DNA from 2 places in the Arthrobacter sp. HMSC08H08 genome. Region 1 is predicted to be linked to the other one. Evidence: predicted binding sites of a transcription regulator. Region 1 holds the regulator's gene; the other holds the start of a gene.
The links. Region 1 encodes LexA, which represses DNA repair genes until DNA is damaged. Its sites were predicted from a motif close to TCGAACANNTGTTCGA; they were not measured.
Positions count from the first base shown of each region.

Region 2: HMPREF3175_RS10560 (DUF6504 family protein) is a predicted target of LexA. The motif match lies at 2,611-2,626, and genes of this name have one in related genera.

Region 1 is NZ_KV789382.1:129,205-137,201, reverse strand. It holds gene hisH (imidazole glycerol phosphate synthase subunit HisH) at 1-587, opposite strand, end outside; gene hisB (imidazoleglycerol-phosphate dehydratase HisB) at 584-1,204, opposite strand; gene HMPREF3175_RS03825 (histidinol-phosphate transaminase) at 1,277-2,434, opposite strand; gene HMPREF3175_RS03820 (LysM peptidoglycan-binding domain-containing protein) at 2,514-2,924, opposite strand; gene lexA (transcriptional repressor LexA) at 3,158-3,994, shown strand; gene HMPREF3175_RS03810 (ATP-dependent DNA helicase) at 4,066-6,168, opposite strand; gene hflX (GTPase HflX) at 6,165-7,967, opposite strand.
Region 2 is NZ_KV789409.1:133,062-141,058, reverse strand. It holds gene HMPREF3175_RS09425 (S9 family peptidase) at 1-1,300, opposite strand, end outside; gene zapE (AFG1/ZapE family ATPase) at 1,321-2,502, opposite strand; gene HMPREF3175_RS10560 (DUF6504 family protein) at 2,718-3,038, shown strand; gene dnaE (DNA polymerase III subunit alpha) at 3,060-6,599, shown strand; gene thrS (threonine--tRNA ligase) at 6,705-7,997, shown strand, end outside.

The DNA of each region.
Region 1 (7,997 bases):
GGGTGGAACTGAACCGAACTCAACGGTCCGTTCTCAACTGCCGCGATGAACGGGCCACCGTGATCCGACCACGTGACCATCGGCGGTTTCATGAGCGGCTGGACGACGTCGAAATCCCAGCTCTGTACAGCGTAGGAGTGGACAAAGTAGAAACGTTCGTCTTCGATGCCGCGGAACAGCTGCGTGTCTTGCGGCGGAGTCACGCTGTTCCAACCCATGTGCGGAACCACATCGGCTGTGAGCCGCTCAACCACGCCAGGCCATTCGTCCAGGCCCGCCGTCCTGGTGCCGCCCTCCGTGCTTTCAGTGAACAGCACTTGGTGGCCCACGCAGATCCCCAGAACGGGTTTCCCACCCGCGATCCTGTAGCCGAGGTGACGAAGCAGCGAGCCCTTCTTGAGTGCCGCTATGACGCTGGCGAACGCACCGACACCGGGCAGCACCACGCCATCGGCGGTACGCAACTGATCGCTGTCCGCAGTCAACGAGACATCAGCGCCCACGTGTTCGAAGGCGCGCAGAACCGAGTGAACGTTACCCGCGCCGTGATCGACAACCGCGATATGCGGCCGGCGGCCCTGGGTCATAGCGCTCCCTTGGTGGACGGGATCGTGTTCCCCATCCGCTCGTCTGGTTCGATGGCTTCACGCAACGCGCGTGCAAGAGCCTTGAACTGGCATTCCACGATGTGATGAGGGTCGCGGCCACGCAGAACGTCGATGTGCAGGCAGATGCCTGCGTGGTAGGCGAAGGATTCGAAGACGTGGCGGGTCATCGAACCGGTGAAGTGCCCGCCGATGAGGTGGTACTGCTGGCCCTCAGGTTCGCCTTCATGGATCACATAAGGGCGGCCGGAGAGATCCACGATGCAGCGCGCAAGGGCCTCATCCAGTGGGATGGTTGCCTGCCCAAAGCGGGTGATGCCGCGCTTGTCACCGAGCGCTGTTTTGAACACTTCGCCGAGCGTGATCGCGGTGTCTTCGACAGTGTGGTGGACGTCGATGTCTGTGTCCCCATGCGCTGCGATAGTGATGTCCATGAGCGAGTGGCGCGCCAGCGAGGTCAACATGTGATCGTAGAACGGAACTGTTGTGGAGATGTCCGCTTGACCGGTTCCATCGAGTTTGATGGTGACTTTAACGGTGGATTCGGAGGTGATCCGTTCCATGGTGGCTTCACGGGTACCGATCAGCTGGGCGCTCATGGTGCTCGCTTTCTTCATGTGATGCGCAGACGCGCGTCTACGCATCTGCGTGGGGATTGTTCTGCCCTCATTCTATGAGGGTGCTGTTGCGGCGTCCTGGTGAGCCGGCCGCTTGCCGCGTGTTAGGCGCGTTCCATGTGATTGGCGCATCAGGGTCAGGAACGTTGTGGTTTCCTCTTCGGTTCCTGCGGTGACACGTAGCTTGCCGGGTAGCCCGTTGTTGCGGATGATGACTCCGCCTTCCAGGAGGTATTCGAAGACTGCGTTGGGGTCTTCGAAGTCGCCGAAGGTGACGAAGTTTGAGTCAGAAACTGTTGGTGTGAGCCCCATGCCTCTGAGCTCGGTCACGATGCGGTCGCGTTGCTCTTTGATCGCCTCGACGTTGGCTAGCAACGCGTCGGTGTGTTTGAGGGCTGCGAGTGCGGTGGCTTGGGTTACGGCGGAGAGGTGGTACGGAAGGCGTACGAGACGTAGGGCGTCTGATATTTCTGGTGCGGCCGCTAGGTAACCGAGCCGTGCGCCGGCGAGCCCGAACGCTTTGGACATGGTTCGGGAGACGATCAACCGTTGCCTGCCGTCAAGCAAGGTGAGGGCGGTCGAGTCTGGGTCGTGCGCGAATTCGGCGTAGGCCTCGTCAACGACGACGATGGTCTGGAACTCTTCGCCGGCCTCATAGACGGCGCGCACGACGTCGAGTTCGAGCCCGGTCCCGGTCGGGTTATTGGGCGAGCACAGGAACACGATGTTCGGTTTGTGTGTGCGGACTTGTTCTGCCGCGGATTCCGCGCTGAGACTGTAGTCCTCTGCGCGGTGGCCGGGAATGTATGTGGTGTCTGTTCCAGACGCCAACAGCGGGTACATCGAATAGGTGGGCGGGAAGCTCAACAGGGTTCGGCCTGGACCGCCGAAGGCTTGCAGGATCTGTTGCAGTACTTCGTTGGAGCCGTTAGCAGCCCACACGTTTTCTGGGGTGAGCCCGCGGCCGAGGTATTCGGCGAGTGCGGTGCGTAGCGCCGTGAATTCCCGATCTGGGTAGCGGTTGAGGCTGTGTGCGGCCTCGCGTACGGATGCGGCGATCTCATCGATCACGTCTTGCGGCAGCGGGTGAGTGTTTTCGTTGACGTTCAGCTGTACCGGAACGTCGATCTGTGGGGCGCCGTACGGGGAGAGCCCACGGAGATTATCCCTAAGTGGAAGTTGGTTGAGCCGTTGCATAGCATCCTGAGACATGGTTCAAGTCTAGGGATCGGCTAAGTGGCGTCTCGAATTAGGGTCGCCCTATTGCGCACCCACTCACGCTGTGGCCGGGTTAGTAGCTGACCGGGACAACGAGCTTCTGCCCCGGAACGAGCGCTCCATCAAAAGAGTTGTGCTTTTGGATCAGAGCCACCGTGTCGCGGACATCGCGTTCAGGTGCATAGTGCTCAGCTAGCTCCCACAAGGTATCTCCATGCGCAACGGTGACCTCAACCAAGCGATCCCCCTGCGCGGTCACCGGCTCACCCGTGGTTGCCTGAGCAGGCTGAAGCAAGGCCGAGAGCATCAAAAACACGCCAACGACCAAAGCCATAGTCGGCAGGCCGAAGAACACAAACCGCCCCCGTGAAGTCAAACGGATACGTTGACGTGATGCGTGCTCGCCATGAGCAGTGTTGAGAGTGCGCTCATCTGAATTGACGGTGCGTTCAGCAGTATTCGACATGACAACGGTGTCCACCATGACCATTCCTTCCGACATCGAACAGAACATACATTCGAACATCTCTTCGATACATTTCTAGCACACATCTTCGAATCGACTCAACGGTCTTCGTACATATCTTTGAATATGCGGCGAATCCATATAGGCTGTAACTACCGATGTGGACTGTCATTACAGTCAAGAACAACCCCCTGACACTTTGATGGGCATGGGTAGCGAACCAGGGATGGGAAACGAAGGATGGGAAACGAATGAGCACCGATACACCGTCGATGGACACCCAGCCCGCACGCCCTTCGAAACCGCTGACTTCGCGGCAACGCTCTGTGCTGAAGTGCATCGAGTCTTTCTTAGAGAATCAGGGGTATCCGCCCACGATGCGTGAGATCGGTGACGCAGTCGGGTTGAAATCGCTGTCTTCGGTGACACACCAACTGCAGCAGCTCAACAAGCTCGGTTGGATTCGCCGCGACCCCAAACTCCCCCGCGCGCTCGAGGTTCTCTATCCGTCCACCCTGGACGTGACCCAGAAGGACTCCACCACAGCTAGTGCGGCCGCACTCGGAGCAGCGACAGGCGCCGGCCTAGCGGAGGTCACACCAATGCCCGGTGCAGCCAAACTCCCAAACACCACAGACTCCGCCAGCACCGCACAATCCTCCAACATCACAGACTCGGCTAACATCACGCAGTTCAAGGCTCGCGGCGGTGAGGACTCGGCTGAGATCCCACTCGTCGGCCGTATCGCGGCAGGTGGACCGATCCTTGCTGAACAACACGTTGAAGACGTCGTGACCCTGCCACGTCAGCTTGTAGGGCACGGCGAACTGTTCATGCTCAAAGTCTCTGGAGACTCGATGATCGACGCCGCGATCTGCGATGGTGACTGGGTTGTGGTCCGTCGCCAAAACACCGCACAGAACGGCGAGATCGTCGCAGCACTGCTGGATGACGAAGCCACCGTGAAGACCTTCCGGCAACGCGACGGACACACGTGGTTACTGCCTCAGAACTCCCAATACGAACCCATCCTGGGCGACCACGCACAGATCATGGGACGCGTCGTATCCGTGTTGCGCTCCCTCTAAGCGCAGAGCCGCTCAGGCAACCCCTCTAAGCGCAGGGCCCGTATCGCCGCGCCATCTTCGTTACTGCCGCGTTACTTATTGGCTTCGCGCAGGCGTCCCAAAGCGCCGAGAACTGTATTCCGGTCAGTTGTGGTCCACAACGGTGGTAGCGCGCTGCGAAGATATGCACCATAGCGGCGGGTAGCCATCCGAGAATCCAGAATCGCGGCCACTCCCCTGTCCTCTGTGGAACGGATCAGACGGCCCACACCCTGCGCCAAACGGATCGCCGCGTGATGCGCCGAAACAGACATGAACCCATTCCCGCCGTGCTCATTCACGTCACGGGTCCTCGCGGTCATCAAAGGATCATCCGGGCGCGGGAACGGAATCCGATCAATCACCACCAAACGGCAATGCCGCCCCGGTACATCCACGCCCTGCCACAGCGTCATCGTCCCAAACAGACAGGTCTGCTCATCAGCTGAGAACTCCCGCACCAGCTCCGTCATTGACGCCTCGCCCTGCACCAAAATCGGCACATCCAGACGTTCACGGCACGCAGCGGCGGCGTCCTCAGCGGCTCGGCGTGAAGAAAACAGCGCCAACGCCGCACCGCCAGAGGCCTTGATCAAGTCCCCAAGCTCATCGATAGCTGCTTCAGAGACCCCGCGGCTTGGAGGCGGGAGATGCTGAGCCACATACAGCACGCCCTGCTTCTCGTATTCGAACGGCGAACCAACATCAACCGAATCCCACTTAGGAGCCTCCGGCCCCATCAACCCTAAACCGCCAGCAACCGGCTCGAAGGCTTCATCCACAGCAAGCGTGGCCGAGGTCAAAACCACGGTCCGGTCCGCGAACAAGCCATCCCGCATCTGCATCGCAACAGACAACGGGGCAACCATCAAAGACGCCGGTTCAGAATCATCCGGAACCACATAGCCGCGCCCCGGCTCGAAGCTGCCGGGCCGGGCCGCCCACACAACCTCGTCGCCCTGACCAGCGTTCAACAAACGTTCAGCCAGCTCAACAACCTGAGCCACCGCGGAACGCGCGGACTGCCAGGCGCCATCCGGAGCCGCATCGCCAGCCTCGCGTTTGGAATCCGCCATCACGACCTTCGCTGATTCGAAAACCTGCATCACAGCGGCACGTTGAGCCTCGGTCAAACCGCGCGGCTGAAGACCTGTCGGGATGTTCGTGACAGACTTCTCAAAAGCCTTAGCGGCATCAGATAACGCCTTCGACGCAACCTTGAGGTGCTTCTTAGCTCCCTGTGCCGCGTGCGTGATCGCGGTGTGGGTGAGCGGGCGCGTGTACGTGTTCGTGACCCGGTCCTGCAACTCGTGGGCCTCATCCACAATCACAACATCGAAATCCGGTAAAACCGGTAGCTGCTCAAACGCAGAAAAAGCGAGCATCGCGTGGTTAGTGACCACCACATCGGACTCAGCGGCCAACGCGCGGGCACGCTCCGTGAAACATTCCTCCGCCATAGGACAATGCTGGGTACCCAGACATTCAAGCGAGGACACCGAAGCCTGCCGCCACGCCCTATCCGAAACCGAAGGGATCAGCTCATCCCGGTCCCCCGTCTCGCTCTCTTCAGCCCACTTCCGGATGCGCATAATCTCCTGACCCAAAGGCGAAGTCGGGCCGTCCTCGGCCGCATTCGGGTCTGCCAGGGACGCATCGAAAAGCGAGCCCGCGTCCTCATCCTCCGGATACCCGCCAGAGAGCTTATATTTGCAGGCATAGTTGTTCCGCCCCTTGAGCAGGGTGACATCCACCGGCCGCGGAAGTTCATCTTCCAGAGCCTTCAGAAGCCGCGGAACATCGCGCCCCACAACCTGGGACTGCAACGCCAACGTTGCGGTGGCAACCACTACAGGTTTATCCGCCTCGATCGCGTGCCGGATCGCAGGAATCAAGTACGCCATCGACTTACCCGTGCCGGTCCCGGCCTGCACCAGCAGGTGCGTACCCGTGGACAGAGCGTGCGCAACCGCATGCGCCATCTCATGCTGACCATCGCGGCGCTGCCCACCCATCTTGTCCACCGCCGTGGTCAGCAGACGCTCAACCTCTTCAACGGCGGGCTCACCCGACTCAGTTGAAGCCTCCGATGCGACATCCGTTTCAGATGCAGCGGTGCTTTCTCGCTCGGACCCAGCCGAAACGTCCTGGCTCATTCGTTCGCCTCTTCGGACGCCTCGGCCTGGGCTTCATCGGCCGTGTGGGCTTGCGCATCGTTAGTCCGCGCGTACGGTGCAAGCGCATCAGCGAGATCGGGGCGGACTAGCGCGTGGATCCGTGTCCCGTCTTCGACGTGTTCAAGCTCGAGCAGCTCGGCGTCCTGACCGTGCAGGCGCGCCACCAGGTCGCCTTCGGTGTATGGGATCAAGGCGCGCACTTCGGTGTGCGGGCGCGGGATAGTGCGCGAGATCTTTTCTTTGAGCTCGTCGATGCCTTGGCCCGTGCGGGCAGAGACCACAACGTGGTCAGGATGGTTGCGGCGCAACTGAGCCAGCGTATGCGCGTCAGCGAGGTCCGCCTTGTTCAGCACGATGAGCTCAGGGCAGTCCGCCTCAATGTCCGCGAGCACCTCGTGCACCGCTTGGATCTGCGACATCGGGTCCGGGTGGGAGGCATCGACCACGTGAAGCAGCACGTCGGCATCAGCGGCTTCTTCCAAGGTTGAACGGAACGCCTCCACAAGGTGGGTTGGCAGGTTGCGCACGAAACCGACCGTGTCTGTGAGGGTGTAGCCGATGCCGTCAGGGGTCTGCGCTGAACGCACAGTCGGGTCCAGGGTAGCGAACAGAGCGTTCTCCACCAGGACCCCGGCGTCAGTCAGCCGGTTGAGTAGCGAGGACTTGCCGGCGTTGGTGTACCCGACGATGGCCACAGACGGCACCGAGTGACGCTTGCGGTTGGCGCGCTTGGCTTCGCGTGCCGGCTTCATCGCTTTGATTTCGCGGCGTAGCTTGGCCATGCGGTTGCGAATGCGGCGGCGATCCAGCTCGATCTTCGTTTCACCCGGGCCACGCGAACCAATCCCGGCACCACCGGCGACCTGGCCGCCGGCCTGCCGCGACATCGATTCACCCCAGCCGCGAAGCCGCGGCAAGAGGTATTCGAGCTGAGCCAACTCGACTTGGGCTTTACCTTCGCGGGACTTAGCGTGCTGAGCGAAAATATCCAGGATCAGAGCGGTACGGTCGATGACCTTGACCTTGATGACGTCTTCGAGGCCACGGCGTTGAGAGGGCGCGAGCTCACTGTCCACGATCACGGTGTCCGCACCGACCGCCGTCACAATGTCACGCAACTCGGTGGCCTTACCCGAACCAAAATACGTTCCCGGGTCTGGCTTCACGCGGCGCTGGATCACGCCGTCTAGGACCTCCGAGCCGGCGGTCTCAGCGAGCGCAGCGAGCTCACGGAGCGAGTTTTCGGCTTGTTCCGCGGTGCCGTCTGACCACAGACCGGCCAACACGACGCGTTCGAGACGAAGCTGACGGTATTCGACCTCGGAGATGTCTTCAAGTTCTGTCGAGAGGCCCTGGACGCGGCGGGTAGCGCGGCGTTCCTCAAGGTCTTGCTGCAGACCATCGAAACGCGAATGTTCAGCCTGGCCTGTATCGAGTGCTTGAGCCTGACCGAACTGCAAGAAAGAGCCACGTTGGCGAGGGCCACCCGGCTCCCCTGCTTTATCCTCCGCGTGTTCATCCGCCGCGTGGTTCCCTGCGCCTTCCACAGTGTGGAGCGCTTCAGTCCCTGCCGGTGCAGCGTTGCTTTTCTCGGCATCGCGACGCCCCGCAAGAATCTCACGTTCACGGTCAGCGGCGAGGATCCGCTGGATCGTCGCTTGGATCTCGCGTTCATGCTCCAGTGTGCTCTTGTGTGGAGTTCCCTCGCGTGAAGGTTGATACTGTGAAGGCCGCTGCTGTGAAGGCGGGTGGGGGTCGGTGTTGCGGTGCTCGGTCATGGTCTCCTGACATTGCGTGGTCCCGCGGCC
Region 2 (7,997 bases), on a different contig from region 1:
CCGGATGCGGCGCAACCGCGATGCCGTTACGCAAAGTAATCAGTGCAGGCGCTTCATCGCCGCTGGCCGAGCGATCTGCCGTGCCCACACGAGCCAACCCAGTGAAAACCTCGCCGGTGCCAGGGCCGCCGGCGATGCGCTGTGGCGCGGCATCGGTCACGGAACCGAACCACACCGAGCCGCTACCGGAGTCATCGCTCGTTGTGGCGAGCTTGGAGTTCGTGACCCACATCGGAGCCACCCAGTGGTCCAGATCCGGCCAAAGCTCAGTGCGCTCACCGGTAGCGATGTCCATGATGTGGGAGCTCGAGCTCAGCGACTGCTGCGGTGTCCAATCACGGGTGCAGTTGAGAACAACCTTGGCTGAATCAGGAGAAATATCGACCAGGCTGAGGTGATGACCAGGAACCGTGTCGACGTCGGTAAGCATGGTCTTCTCACCCGTAGCGACATCGATGCGCCACAACTGCGTGCCCGTGATGAGATCAGCGACGTTGACCTCGATCGCTGCGAGAATGAACGAGGCATCCGGGGCCGCCTTCCACGAAAGCAATCGCCCCTTCGGCATCCGTACAACACGCCAGGAGAGCAGCGAATCCGCTCCCTCAGCGGCGTCGTTGTTCTCGCTAGTGTCGTTGCCCTTGCTATCCGCCTCGCTATCTTCGCCAGCGGTGTCCTTGCTGACAGCGTCCTTGCTAGCCGCCTCGGCGGCTTTCTTGAGGCGAGCGTTCTTCTCATGTTCAGAGGCGGCTGCCTCGATGTTTTCGGGCAACTCAGCCACCAGGATCACGTCCGTTGCAGGCCCAAGATCGCTCGCCCAATAACGCGAAGGGAACACGGAATGAAGGATCCCGGACACATGCATCGTGGAGCGGCTACGCGAATACTCTGCGTGCTCCGCTTCAGTGCTCGCCTGCGAATGCATACCCGCTTGAGCGAACAGTGTGCTCTTACTGACCTGCAAGCTACGGAACCCACCCGGACGCGAGCCAAGCAACAATGGGGAAGCAGACGCCTGCGGAAGGTGCCATATGCAACTGCCGGCCTTCGCGCCCTCAGGGTTGGACGCCATATAAAACAAGCGACCCCGCGCATCCAAGACGGGGCTTGATGCGCCCTTCTCGTGGCGGGTCAAAGTACGGGGGTGTGTTGAACCCTTCGGGAGTTCAACGATCTGGCTCTGCCAGCCGGTGCCATCGGCATCCAGCTGTTGGACGGTGGCGACGACGCGTCCGTTAGCGCTGGCTTCAAGGCCCGTGACGCGTGTTGCGTTGAGAAGTGTCTGAAGGGTTTGATTCATAGTTTCGAGGCTACCGCGCATCAAGGGCGCGTGTCAGCAACCGGTGTCAGCAGCTGCAGGCGCGAAAACATGCGTTCGGGATAGACCGGCCCGCGGGGTGCGCGGGCAAGCTCCTCCGGTGGGACCGGGGCATAGACGTGTAGCGGGATGTCCGCATCGGCTAACACATCGACCATGTGCGCGAACCGCTGTATCGCGTTGCGCGTCATACTTTCAGGCGCGGGGACCTCCCGGAGGACCCAGGTCGAATAGTCATCGGCGAGCGCGAGCAGATCTGCTGGGGAAATGCTGCCTTCGCATAAGTATTCCCAGGTTGTGTCTAGTGTGGCGTTTTCTGAGTCCGTGCTGTCTAGGCTGGTGGGGTTGACGGTCAGGGTGCGTGCAGTCCCGGGTAGCGGGATGGTTGCGCTGCTTGTTGTGGTGTTGCCTGTTGTGGTGCCGGTGGCTGGGGATGAGGCGGGGCTGTTGACGATGGTCCAGGTGCCCGCTGCGAAGCCGGTAGCTTGGTGCGGGCTTGGCTGGTGCTGGTTTGGGTGAGGCGGGATTGTGTGGTGTTGGAGCGCGCGGTAGTCCTGTGGATGCGTGAGGGTTAGGACCTCGAGGTTTTCATGGATGTGGCGTGCTGCGGGGCCGAGCGCGTCAGCGATCATGGGGTCGTCGTGACCGTTACCGGGCGCGGCGTTGGATGTTGTGAAGAGTGCGATGTCGTGCTCGGCGAGGATGCTGAGTGCGCGGCGCAGCATGACGGCGTCGGCGACATCGTGGACGTGGAATTCATCGATGAAGATCACGGTGTTGGCTGCTACGACGTCGGTGACGGCTTGCGCGAAGGCGTGCCCGTTGGTGTGCATGCTGTGGGTTAACGCGCGGAAGAACGCGGTCAAATGCATCCGCAGGGTTGCTGCGGGGGCGTTGCGGAGGATGCTGTCGATGAGCCAGGTCTTACCGCGTCCGACCTCGCCCACAAGGTAGACCCCCGAACGGTGCGAGCCCAGGATTGTGTGGGCTGCGCTTATCTGGTGTGGATCGAGTGCAACGCCACGGCTTTCAGATGCTCGGTTGGTCGCGGCGAGCGCGGCGTCGAGTGAGTCCCAGCCGAGACGTTCGTATAGAGGGCTCGGCGGGGCAGGCATGGTTTCTTGCTGAGAAGGGGTGTTGTCCGGAGAGGTCGGGGTAGCGCTATCGAGGGGTTGAAGGGGCATGGTCCCTATTGTCTCCGATGGGGCAGAGCGTGTGTGTAACGCAAGCGCGCAGAGGTTAGGGCGGGTGTGCGGTTCAAACTGTCAGGGGGTATTCTTAAGGTCTTCCTATCGAACACATGTTCGAATCTCGTTGTGTGAGGTTCCGCTTCCCAGGCCCCGCACATCCAGCGTTGCGGCCGAGCCAGCTCACAGGCGGCCGGTGAGAAGTAGGAAACATGAGTATGTTCACCCAATCTGTGGAATTGCGTTGTGACGAGCAGGGCGCGCCGAGTGCCGTGCTGTGGCAAGGGCGCACATGGACGGTGTGCGCAGAGCCCGTGAAGTGGTTTGAGCGTAGGGCCTGGTGGGAGGAGGACCCTAGAGCCGTTAAAGGTTCTGGACCCGGGACTGTTGATCATTTGGTGTGGCAGTTGCAGGTGCAGTTGAATCCAAGTTCTGAGCCGCAGACAATGTATGTTTCTCAGCACTGCGCAACGGGCCGGTGGCGGCTGATCAATGTTGAACTGCCTTCGCAGCCTTTACAACGTAGCGCGTAGAGAAGGCAGTCGCTTAAGCGTATGAAGGGAAAAGTGGGTTTCCCGCATCTGCATGTTTCTACCGCGTATAGCGCCCACTACGGGGTTGACCGGCCAGAGAAGTTAGTGGAACAGGCTGCAGCTGATGGTGCTTGGGCTCTAGCGTGCACTGACCGCGACGGGCTATACGGGGCTATCAAACATGTTGCGGCGTGCATCGAGCATGGGGTCACCCCGATTCTGGGCGTAGATCTTGCTCTGCTCGAAAGCACGAGCGTTTCTGGCGCGAGCATCGCAGGTGGGATGAACAGTGCCGGCGATGTGAGCGTTGCAGGCCGGATTGTTGTGCTCGCCCGTGGTTCCTCGGAGGGGTATTCGGCGCTGGTTCGGCTCGTGTCGGTAGCGCATCAGCGGGGGAGAGAAACCCATGGGATTGTGGGGGTGAGCCGGCTTGATGTGCGCCAAGCAGCACTCGGGCCCGATGGCGGTGTACGCCTCAGTGTGCTCCTAGGTCCTGACTCGGATGTGGGCCATGCCGCGTATCGTCGCCGCTATGCGCACATGCGGCGCCGGCTTAAAGCATGGCGGGACACACTCCATACCGATGCGTTGTTTATAGAACTGGTGAGCCACATGTCCCGGCCCGGGCAGCGCTGTAGCCACGCGCATGCTCTACGGATGTGGAAAGCCGCCCGCGAAAGCCGTGTGGAAGCGGTTATGACGAACGCGGTGCGGTACGCGACCCCGGACGGCGCCGCCACCGCCGATGTTGTGGACGCGGTGCGCCTGATGAGCCCACTAGGTTCTGTTACCGCACCGAAAGGCACCGTTCCCGCGGTGAGCGCTGCCCGCGGTGAGAGCCCGCAAGTCAACGGGCAAGGATGGCTCAAGCCAAGCGCCCAGATGCACGAGGTGGCTGCCGAGCTGGCCTCGGCCGCGGGGCTAGGGTCCCAGGGGGCCGAGCAGTTGCTGCGCTCAACGCAACGGTGTGCGTCTCTGAGCGCGCTTGATCCGGTCAAACATATGGGCTGGGGAACCCCGGTTGTTCCTGAGGCGCACGTGATCGGGATTAGGCACAACCCGATGCTTGAATTACGGCAACGGTGCCTGGCGAGCCTCGAACGGTTATTCGCTCCAAGCGGCGAAGCTGTTCTGCATCATTCACCGGCGCGCGCTGAACGGATGCGTCAGCGTGCCCTGGACGTCCTGGAGCATGAACTGGGCATCATCGAAGAGCTCGGGTTTGCAAGCTATTTCCTCACCGTCGCCGCGGCTACCGACATCATCCACGGCATGGGGGTCAGGGCCGCCGCGCGAGGCTCAGGCGCATCGAGCCTTGTGGTGTACCTCTTAGGGATATCGCATATGAACCCGCTTGAACATGACCTGATCTTTGAACGTTTCCTCTCACGGGAACGAGCAAGCCTGCCGGATATCGATGTGGATGTTGAATCCGCTCAACGTCACGCGGTCTATAGGGAACTGTTCAAACGCTTCGGTGAAGACCGCACCACGCTCATGTCGATGCAGAACGCCTACAGGGCAAGGGGAGCGGTCCGCGATGCAGGCTATGCGCTCGGCATGGAAAGCGACGATATCGACCGAGCAGCTAAGAGCCTGTGGCGGCTGAACGCCTCGAACGTGCGGGACGCGGTTGCGAAAATGCCGGAGCTCGCCCCGCTCGCGCACCGGCTTGAAGCTGAACGCCAAACTGGTAACAACCGGTGGGACTTACTCGTCGATCTCACAGAGCGGCTTGACCGGTTGCCTCGCCACATCTCAATGCACCCGTGCGGGGTGATCCTTTCCGATAGTTCCTTATTAGACCGGACCCCGGTCCAGCCCTCCGGTATGGGGCTGGCTATGAGCCAATTCGATAAACACGACATGGACCACATGGGGCTCATCAAACTCGATGTGCTCGGGGTCCGGATGCAGTCAGCAATCGCCTACACCCTCGAAGAAATCAAACGGATACACGGGGTAACGGATTCGGTCTATTTAGACCGGATTCCGTTCGATGATGAAGCCACTTTCCAGATGATCCGGACAACCAACACGTTGGGGGTTTTCCAAATCGAATCCCCAGGCCAGCGGGAACTCATCGGGAAGCTCGCCCCGACTGAACTCAACGACCTCATCATCGACATTTCTCTGTTCCGGCCAGGCCCGATGCAATCAGACATGGTCAAACCGTTCCTGGAACAACGTCACGGATTCCGGCACACGGAAGTCCCGCACCCGGATCTCGCCCCGATCTTGAAAGAAACCCACGGGGTTGTGGTGTTCCACGAACAAGTCCTGCGCATCATCGACCTCATGACAGGGTGCGGGCTCGCACGTGCTGACGTGTACCGGCGCTGGATCGGCAACCCTGAGCGGGAACCGGTCTTCGAAAAAACGTTCAGGCGCGATGCGCTCACGAAAGGGTATTCGGTCGACGTCATCGATGAAGTATGGTCCATCCTGGCCGCTTTCGGCTCCTTCGGATTCTGCAAAGCCCACGGAGCCGCGTTCGCCATCCCCACATATCAATCCGCGTGGCTGAAAACCCACCACCCAGAAGCGTTCATGGCCGCACTATTCGAACACGACCCGGGCATGTACCCGCAAAGGCTGCTCATCGCAGAAGCCCGCCGGCTCGGTATCCCGCTACTCCCGCTGGATGTCAACGCCTCGAGTACATCCTTCAAGCTTGAACGCATCCCCGAACACGCCCAAACACCGAGTGAACCAGTACCCGGGTATCGGGTGCGCGGAGATCTTGGCATCCGCATGTCCTGGACACTGGTCAGCGGACTCAGCACCCCTGAAGCCCAACGCTTAAGCGCCAACGCCCCCTACACATCAGTCGCAGACGTTCGTTCCCGCGCCCGCATCACTAAAGCCAGCATGGTCCGGTTAGCCCAACTCGGAGCACTCGACCGTTTCCTGACACCCGGTAGAGGAGGCAGAGCCGACCTCATTCACCACCTCGAAACCCAACGCAACACACCACAACGCGCGCACAAAGACCGACCCATCCCAGGCCAAGGCGCACTCGATCTAGGGGTGGACCTTGAAACCGCGGCGCTAGCACCGGTTATCCCTGATCCGACACCAGCCCAAAACGTCCGAACCGAACTCGACCTCACCGCCGCTGACATCAGCGGCCACATCATGGACGCCCACGCCTCCTATCTCGAAGCCATCGGCGCAACCCCATCCAACCGGCTTCTGGAACTACGCTCAGGGACCCGAGTCCTCGTCGCTGGGGTGCGTGTGGCAACTCAAACCCCGCCGATGCGTTCAGGGGAGAGGGTCGTCTTCATTAGCCTCGATGACGGGCACGGTTGCGCCGATATTTCCTTCTTCACCCAAGCGCAAAACGATGCCGGCCCGATCGTTTTCTCATCACGACTCATGCTCGTAGAAGGCACCACACGCCGCACCGGCCCGAGAGCCGTGAGCATCCAAGCGATCCGTGCATGGGACCTCCAAGAACCCATCACACCCGAAACCCCACCCGAAAAACTCCCACCGCAACCCGGCTACCTCGAAAACACCGCATACACGAAACAAACATGCCGCGCTTCACACTGAATAAGGACATAGAAACTCAACAGTGCCATAGAATGAGACATTGGCTGGTCGTGGCCTCGGTATGCCACTCACCATAAAGCCATAGAACAAGAAAGGCGGGCCACCATGGCTGATTCCCTGAACCTCACGATCGACGGACAAGCGCGGGAGGTGGAACAGGGAACAACTGGACTCGACCTGTTCAAAGACCAGAAAACCACCGTAGTGATGCGCGTCAACGGTGAACTGTGGGACCTTCATCGCGAAGTGCCAGCCGACGCTGTCATCGAATCGGTGGACATCAGCAGCCCAGACGGACTCAACGTTCTACGCCACTCGACCGCCCACGTCATGGCTCAAGCCGTCCAGGAACTCTACCCGGAAGCTAAACTCGGCATCGGCCCCTACATCACCGACGGCTTCTACTTCGACTTCGACGTCGATGAACCCTTCACCCCGGAAGACCTCAAGGCTATTGAGAAGCGCATGCTGCGCATCGTGAACCAGACCCAGTCTTTCCGCCGCGAAACCGTCACCGCTGAACAAGCACGCGCAGCACTCAAAGACGAGCCATACAAGCTCATCCTGCTCTCCAAAGCCGATGAAGCCGCAACCTCGGGCGAAGGCATGAGCGTTGAGATCGGTGAAGGCGAAATCACCCTCTACGACAACATCGACCGCAAGACCGGCGAAGTCATCTGGCGAGACCTCTGCCGCGGCCCGCACCTGCCGAACACCAAGATCATCTCCAACGCATTCGCGCTAACCCGTAGCGCGGCAGCATATTGGCTCGGCAACGAAAACAACAAACAGCTGCAACGTATCTACGGCACGGCGTGGCCAACCAAGCAGGAACTCAAGGACTACCAAGAGCGCCTCGCAGAAGCCGAACGCCGCGACCACCGCCGCCTCGGAACCGAACTCGACCTGTTCTCCTTCCCGGATGAGCTCGGCTCCGGCCTGCCGGTGTTCCACGTCAAAGGCGGCATCATCAAACGCGAAATGGAAGACTACGTTCGCGACCGCCACGTGGCCGCAGGCTTCGATTACGTCGGCACCCCCCACATCTCACGTGCTGGCCTCTTCCACACCTCAGGGCATCTGCCGTACTACGCGGACACGATGTTCCCGCCGCTGACCGTGGACGCCGAGCACGATGACGACGGCAACGTGACCAAGCCGGGTCAGGAATACCGCCTCAAAGCGATGAACTGCCCGATGCACAACCTCATCTATAAGTCACGGGGCCGTTCCTACCGCGACCTGCCTCTGCGTCTGTTCGAGTTCGGGCACGTCTACCGGTACGAAAAGTCCGGCGTGATCCACGGGCTGACCCGCGTGCGCGGTTTCGCTCAAGACGACTCCCACTCCTACGTGACCAAGGAACAAGCACCGGAAGAGGTCCGCCACCTCATCGAA